DNA from 3 places in the Sinorhizobium sp. RAC02 genome. Region 3 is predicted to be linked to each of the others. Evidence: riboswitches for the same ligand, from Rfam matches in the RefSeq annotation. Region 3 holds a riboswitch; each other region holds the start of a gene.
The links. A riboswitch is a leader RNA that binds a small molecule or an ion and turns the genes downstream of it on or off. The one in region 3 is predicted to bind thiamine pyrophosphate.
Positions count from the first base shown of each region.

Region 1: another riboswitch for thiamine pyrophosphate. It lies ahead of thiC (phosphomethylpyrimidine synthase ThiC); the one in region 3 lies ahead of thiD (bifunctional hydroxymethylpyrimidine kinase/phosphomethylpyrimidine kinase).
Region 2: another riboswitch for thiamine pyrophosphate. It lies ahead of thiB (thiamine ABC transporter substrate binding subunit); the one in region 3 lies ahead of thiD (bifunctional hydroxymethylpyrimidine kinase/phosphomethylpyrimidine kinase).

Region 1 is NZ_CP016450.1:3,822,319-3,824,576, reverse strand. It holds gene BSY16_RS18320 (anti-sigma factor family protein) at 1-435, shown strand, start outside; gene BSY16_RS18315 (Bax inhibitor-1/YccA family protein) at 464-1,180, shown strand; TPP riboswitch at 1,315-1,431, shown strand; gene thiC (phosphomethylpyrimidine synthase ThiC) at 1,525-2,258, shown strand, end outside.
Region 2 is NZ_CP016450.1:3,468,204-3,470,461, forward strand. It holds gene BSY16_RS16635 (thiamine diphosphokinase) at 1-18, opposite strand, end outside; gene BSY16_RS32465 (hypothetical protein) at 769-945, opposite strand; TPP riboswitch at 1,125-1,237, shown strand; gene thiB (thiamine ABC transporter substrate binding subunit) at 1,277-2,258, shown strand, end outside.
Region 3 is NZ_CP016450.1:2,917,682-2,919,939, forward strand. It holds gene BSY16_RS14025 (LysE family translocator) at 1-388, shown strand, start outside; gene thiD (bifunctional hydroxymethylpyrimidine kinase/phosphomethylpyrimidine kinase) at 392-1,201, opposite strand; TPP riboswitch at 1,232-1,328, opposite strand; gene BSY16_RS14035 (peptide chain release factor 3) at 1,401-2,258, opposite strand, start outside.

The sequences.
Region 1 (2,258 bases), 900 kb from region 3:
GAGGTCATTGCCTCGACGCCACCCCCGGCCTTTGTCGAAGAGGCCGTCAGAGCGCACAAGACGACGCTGCTGCGCGACTCCATGGCTTCGCAGCCCGAAATCGAAATCTTCGATCCGGCCGAAATCCGCTCGGCGACGGCCATCGTGCTGCCAAACCTGCCGAAGGGCTGGACCGTGGTCGACACGCAGGTCTTCCCCTCCGCCTACGGCCCGAGCGTCGAGCTGGTGCTGGAGCCGCGCAAGGACGAACGCCTGTCGCTTTTTGCCGTGCGCCCCGGCTCGTTTGCCGTGCAGCACGTCCTGCTCTTCCACGCTGACAATGCCCGGGCGGCCTACTGGCAGATCGGCGAGGTCGCCTATGCGCTGGTATCGGAAAGCCTAAAGGCCGACGACCTGGCGGAAACCGCGCGGGATCTCTCGCGCACGCTTTACTGATCAACCGTTCCACCGAAGGAGACCCATGATGGAACCCGTACAACAGCGATTTGGCTACGGCGCGAAGGCGCAGTCGGCCGCCCTCTTCGACGAGGGTCTGCGCCAGCATATGCTGCGCGTCTACAACTACATGGGCGCAGGCCTAGTCATCACCGGCCTCGTCGCCTTCATCGTCGGCTCGACGCCGGCCCTCTACGTGCCGATCTTCTCGTCCCCGCTGAAGTGGGTCGTGATGCTGGCGCCGCTCGCCTTCGTCTTCTTCTTCTCGTTCAAGATCCAGACGATGTCGGCCAGCACGGCACAGATGATGTTCTGGGCCTTCTGCGCCGTGATGGGCCTGTCGCTCGCCTCGGTGTTCCTCGTCTTCACTGGCACGAGCATCGCGCGCACCTTCTTCATCGCGGCCTCGATGTTCGGCACGACGAGCCTTTACGGCTACGTGACGAAGCGTGACCTGTCGAAGTTCGGCTCGTTCCTGATCATGGGCCTGATCGGCGTCGTCATCGCCTCGATCGTCAACATCTTCCTCGGTTCGAGCGCGCTGCAGTTCGCGATTTCCGTGATCGGCATCGTCGTGTTCGTCGGCCTCACCGCTTGGGACACGCAGAACATCAAGGAACAGTATGCCGAAAACATCGACCAGGAATCGCAACAGAAGATGGCCGTGTTCGGTGCGCTTTCGCTCTACCTGAACTTCGTCAACATCTTCCAGCTGCTGCTGAATTTCACCGGCGAGCGCGAATAGTTTTCGCACTGATTTCAAAGGAAACGGCGGGGCAAAACCCCGCCGTTTCTGTTTGTGCGCACCGCAACAAAACGTGAGTAAAAACTTACATATTTTACCGTGTTGACAAATCGCCCCGTAGCGTCTTTGCTTAAGGCATTCACCAGGGGGGTCCCGACAAGGGGCTGAGATTCTGCTAGCTTTCGCAGCGCAGTGACCCGTTGAACCTGATCCAGTTCATACTGGCGTAGGGACGGTGCAAGCGCTGTTTTGACAGGTGGTCCGACGTCCGGATTCCGTGTCGGCGTCTTTCCATCATTCCGGCTTTAGGACTGGGTCTCCAAACGAAAACTTGGAGCCTCACGATGAATATTGCCGCCCAGAAGCTTACCCCCACCGTCACCACCGGCGCCCTGCCCGCCTCGCGCAAGATCCACATCGCCGGCGAGCAGCATCCGCATATCCGCGTGCCGATGCGCGAGATTTCCCTGCACCCGACCTCCGGCGAGCCGCCGGTCGTGGTCTACGACGCCTCCGGCCCCTACACCGACCTCAGCCATGTCGTTGCCATCGAGGCCGGCCTGCCACGCTTGCGCGAAACCTGGGTTTCAGCCCGCGGCGACACTGTGGGCTATGAGGGCCGCCACATCCGCCCGGAGGACAACGGCTTTGCCACCGGCGAGCGACTGACGCCGGAATTCCCCGTTCGCAACCATCCGCGCCGGGCAACGGACGGCAAGGCGGTGACCCAGCTTGCCTATGCCCGCGCCGGCATCGTTACTCCGGAAATGGAATTCATCGCGATCCGCGAAAACCTCGGCCGCAAGGCGGTGAAGGAGGCGCTTGCCCGTGACGGCGAGAGTTTTGGCGCACACATTCCGGATTTCGTCACGCCGGAATTCGTCCGCCAGGAAGTCGCAAGCGGCCGTGCCGTCATCCCCGCCAACATCAACCATCTGGAAGCCGAGCCGATGATCATCGGCCGTAATTTTCTGGTGAAGATCAACGCCAACATCGGCAATTCCGCCGTCACTTCTTCCATGGCGGAGGAGGTCGAGAAGATGGTCTGGGCGATCCGCTGGGGCGCGGATACCGTCAT
Region 2 (2,258 bases), 550 kb from region 3:
CGGTGCCGGCAAGGTCATGGCTGATGCCCTTAGCGCATGTTTCCGGGAAAGGGAAAGATTTTGGCGTTTTGCCCGGCTCTTCCGAGCCAGCAGGCATATCCACGCGGCGTTTCCGCCCGTGGTTTTGTGAGGAAGCATCGGACGGGGCGCTGGAAGCTGCCTCGTATGAGTGAGTTTATGTGGCACCTTGCAGCGCCCCGTTCAGCGGTTTTTGCCTGCGACTCGGTCTCTCTGGGAGGATGGGTCTATGGGAACGGTGGCGTGCCTTTCCGCAGGGAAAGCGCCATGCACGCCCTCAGACTTACGGCGCCGCAGCCATGGCTGCCGGTCGGCACCGTCTTCCATCGCGCCGGACGAACCGGGGTAAACCCCGCGGACGTCACCCGGCGCCAAACCCGATCCCTTTGTGTGCCCCACAGGCACGCCCGTCGAATTTATCAGGAGAAACGGCAGGCCCGGCCCGGCGCCCCCGTCGTTTCCCCCGGATCGCCGGAGGGAGACCATTTTCCGCAGGCCCTTCCGGTGAAGGTTCACGTCCTTCCCGCACCGAAAGCGCCGATCCCGCCTGACTGCCACGCCTGGCAGCGTATCCTTCGGCGGGATGAGAGGATTGTAGGCATGGATTTGCGGGGTGGGGAAAATGTGGGGACTTTTTTTTGAAGATGACGGCTTCCTTTCGTACTGCTGGCTCTGGCCGATAACACCCAGAAAGCAAAAACCCGGATGCAGGGACATCCGGGCTTTTGGGGAGGTCAGGGGGCGGGTGGTTTATTTGCAGACCTTGATCTTCTTGATGATGACGTTGCCGTAGTAATCGTAGGACTTCACTTTCTTGATGAAGCAGTGCGGCTTGTGGCCGTAGCTGTAGTAGCCGGCCTGCGAGGGGGCGGCGAAGGAAACGGCTGCAACGAGGGCAACGGTGGCGGAAACGATGAACTTGCGCATGGGTCTCTCCTGAGTTCCGGGGGATGAGCCTCTCTCATCCGGTAATTGGACTTTCCCACATCGCCCCGCCCCGCGCTGTTCCGCATGGAACAGGCCGGGGCCGTGCCGTTTTGCATCGACCGGAGGGTGCTTGCCCGCACAACCCCTTGCGCACTGTCACAAGCGGGATTATGCCTTTTCCTGCTCTAACGGGGTGCTTGTGGGTTTCGATCCATGGGCTGAGAGGCGGTTTCGCCAACCCGAAGAACCTGATCCGGCTCGTACCGGCGGAGGGATTAGACGGCACATTCCAGCGCCCTATTCCCGTTTGTGAACAGACTAGGAGGCGCGGATGCGCAAGATTGTATTGTCCTCGATTGCGGCACTTGCCGTTTCCATCGCTTTTCCCGCCTTCGCGCAGGACAAGACGCTAACGATCTACACCTATGAAAGCTTCGTTTCCGAATGGGGCCCCGGCCCGAAGGTCAAGGAAGCCTTCGAAAAGACCTGCGGCTGCACGGTCGAATGGGTCGGCGTGGCCGACGGCGTCGAGCTGTTGACGCGCCTGAAGCTGGAAGGCGAGGGCACGAAGGCCGACGTGGTGCTCGGCCTCGACACCAACCTTATTACCGAGGCGAAGGCGACCGGGCTTTTCGAGGCGCACGGCCTGACGCCCGAGGGGCTGACGGTGCCGGGCGGTTTTTCCGACGATACGTTCCTGCCCTATGACTACGGCCATTTCGCCGTGATCTACGACACCGAAACGGTGAAAAATCCGCCGACGAGCCTGAAGGAACTGGTCGAGGGCGATCCGTCGCAGAAGATCGTCATCGAGGACCCGCGCACCTCGACGCCGGGGCTCGGCCTGCTGCTCTGGGTGAAGTCGGTCTATGGCGACAAGGCGGGCGAGGCCTGGGGCACGCTCAAGAACCGCGTCTTGACGGTGACGCCCGGCTGGTCGGAAGCGTACGGCCTGTTCACCAAGGGCGAGGCGCCGATGGTGCTGTCCTACACGACCTCGCCGGCCTACCATGTGATCGCGGAAAAGTCGGAGCGCTACAAGGCGGCCGCCTTCTCCGAAGGGCATTATGTGCAGATCGAGGTGGCCGGCCTGACGCGCACCTCCGACGACAAGGACCTGGCAAAGCAGTTCCTGACCTTCATGACCGGACCTGACTTCCAGTCGATCATCCCGGAAACCAACTGGATGATGCCGGCCGCCAAGACGAAGGATCCGCTGCCGGCCGCCTTCGACGCACTGGTCAAACCGGAAAAGACCTTCCTGATGGCATCGGACGAGGTGGCGGCGAACCGCAAGGCCTGGATCGACGAAT
Region 3 (2,258 bases):
CGCCTATCTGCTGTTCATCGCGTGGAGCTTGCTGAAGGATAGCAATGCGCTGGATATCAGAGATGAAAAGGCACCCGCCGAACGCGCGCTTCGCATCGTGCGAAAGGGCATTCTCACCAACATCTTCAACCCGAAGCTTTCGCTGTTCTTCCTGGCGTTCCTGCCGCAATTCGTGCCGGCGGACGCGGCGGACGCCACGGCGCAGATGCTCTTTCTCGGCGGCGTCTTCATGCTGCTCACTTTCCTGGTCTTCGCCCTCTACGGCGCGCTTGCCGCAGGGTTTCGACACCAGGTCCTTAGCCGGCCAAGGATCATGGTCTGGACGCAGCGCAGCTTTGCCGCCGCCCTTGGCCTCATGGGCCTGCGGCTCGCACTGGCAGACCGCTGACGATCAGGTCCAGAGCGCGTGGAAGTGATGAAGCGGTCCGTGGCCGGAGCCAACAGCAAGGGCATCCGAGGTGCGCACCGCGCCGGCGATGAAGCTCTTCGCTGCGGCAACGGCATCCGCAAGCGGCTTGCCCTTGCCAAGTTCCGCCGCGATCGCGCTCGACAGCGAGCAACCGGTGCCGTGGGTGTTGCGCGTCAGTACGCGCACACCCTCGAACCAGCGTTGCCCGTCGGTCGTCGCAAGCACATCGGGGCTTTGCCCACCCGGCAGGTGGCCACCCTTCAAAAGCACGGCCTTCGGGCCGAGCGCCAGCAAGCGCATAGCCTGATCTTCCATTCCCGCGCGGTCGATCGCCTCCGGTTCACCGAGCAACGCGGCCGCTTCCGGCAGGTTGGGCGTCAGCACGGTCGCAAGCGGCAGCAGGCGCCGCGTCAGCGCCTCGACGGCCTGGCTCTCCAGCAGGGATGCCCCGCCCTTCGCAACCATCACCGGATCCACCACGATCGGCAGCCCGCGACGCGACGAAAGTGCCCTGGCGACAGCCTCGGCGATTTCCGCCGAGGCGATCATGCCGATCTTCACCGCATGCACGCGAATGTCGCCAAAAATATCCGCAATCTGCGCCGCAACGAAGGTAGGGGGCACGAGATGCACGCCGGAGACGCCCTGCGTGTTCTGTGCCGTCAACGCGGTCAGAACGGCCATGCCATAGGTGCCGCGGGCGGCGAAGGTCTTGAGGTCGGCCTGGATGCCGGCGCCGCCTGACGGGTCGGATCCCGCAATCGAGAGAATGTTTGCAATCGCCTCAGTCAACGCGCCTCCTCGCGACGAAGGCAGCAGACGGGCAGCACCCAGTCGACTCCCTCCGCCGGCATGATCCGGTTCAGGTTCAAAGGGTGCTTCTCAGCCCGCCTTCCGGCGGACGCCCCTGTCAGGGACGGGTTTTCGCAAATGCCGCCGCACCTGTCACGCCGAAAGTGACAGATGCGCTATTCGATCACACATTGGCCAATCACGCCTTGGTGACGTGATATTCCTTGATGGCCACCATCTTGATCGCCGGATAGCGCTCTGCCTCGTAGCGCAGCGAGAAGGCATCCTGCGCCAGGAACACCGGATCGCCATCGAGGTCGCGGGCGATATCGCCGCGGCGCTGGGTGACGAATTTGTCGAGTTCGGCCGGACTGTCGGACGAAATCCAGCGGCAGACGGAGAAGCGCGACATTTCGAAGGAGACTGGCAGGCCGTATTCCCCCTGAAGCCGCTCCTTCAAGACGTCGAGCTGCAGTGCACCGACGACGCCGACAATGGCGGGCGAGCCGTCTTCCGGCGAGAAGAGCTGCACAACGCCCTCTTCCGCCATCTGCTGGAGCGCTTCCTTCAGCTTCTTCGCCTTCATCGCGTCTTCCAGCCGCACGCGACGGAGAATTTCCGGCGCGAAGTTCGGCACGCCTTCGAAGACCAGCGCCTCGCCTTCGGTCAGCGTATCGCCGATGCGCAAGGTGCCGTGGTTCGGAATACCCACCACGTCGCCGGCATAGGCCGTGTCGGCCAGCTGGCGCTGCGAAGCGAAGAAGAACTGCGGCGCCGACAGGCCGATCTGCTTGCCCGTGCGGGCAAGGCGCACCTTCATGCCGCGTTCCAGCATGCCGGAGCAGACGCGGGCAAAGGCGATGCGGTCGCGGTGGTTCGGGTCCATGTTCGCCTGGATCTTGAAGACGAAGGCGGTCATCTTGTTTTCGGCCGCATGCACCTTGCGCACGTCGGCAACCTGGTCACGCGGCGGCGGGGCGATGGCGCCGAGCGCGTTGATCAGATCGCGCACGCCGAAATTGCGCAGCGCCGAGCCAAAGAAGACAGGCGTCATGTG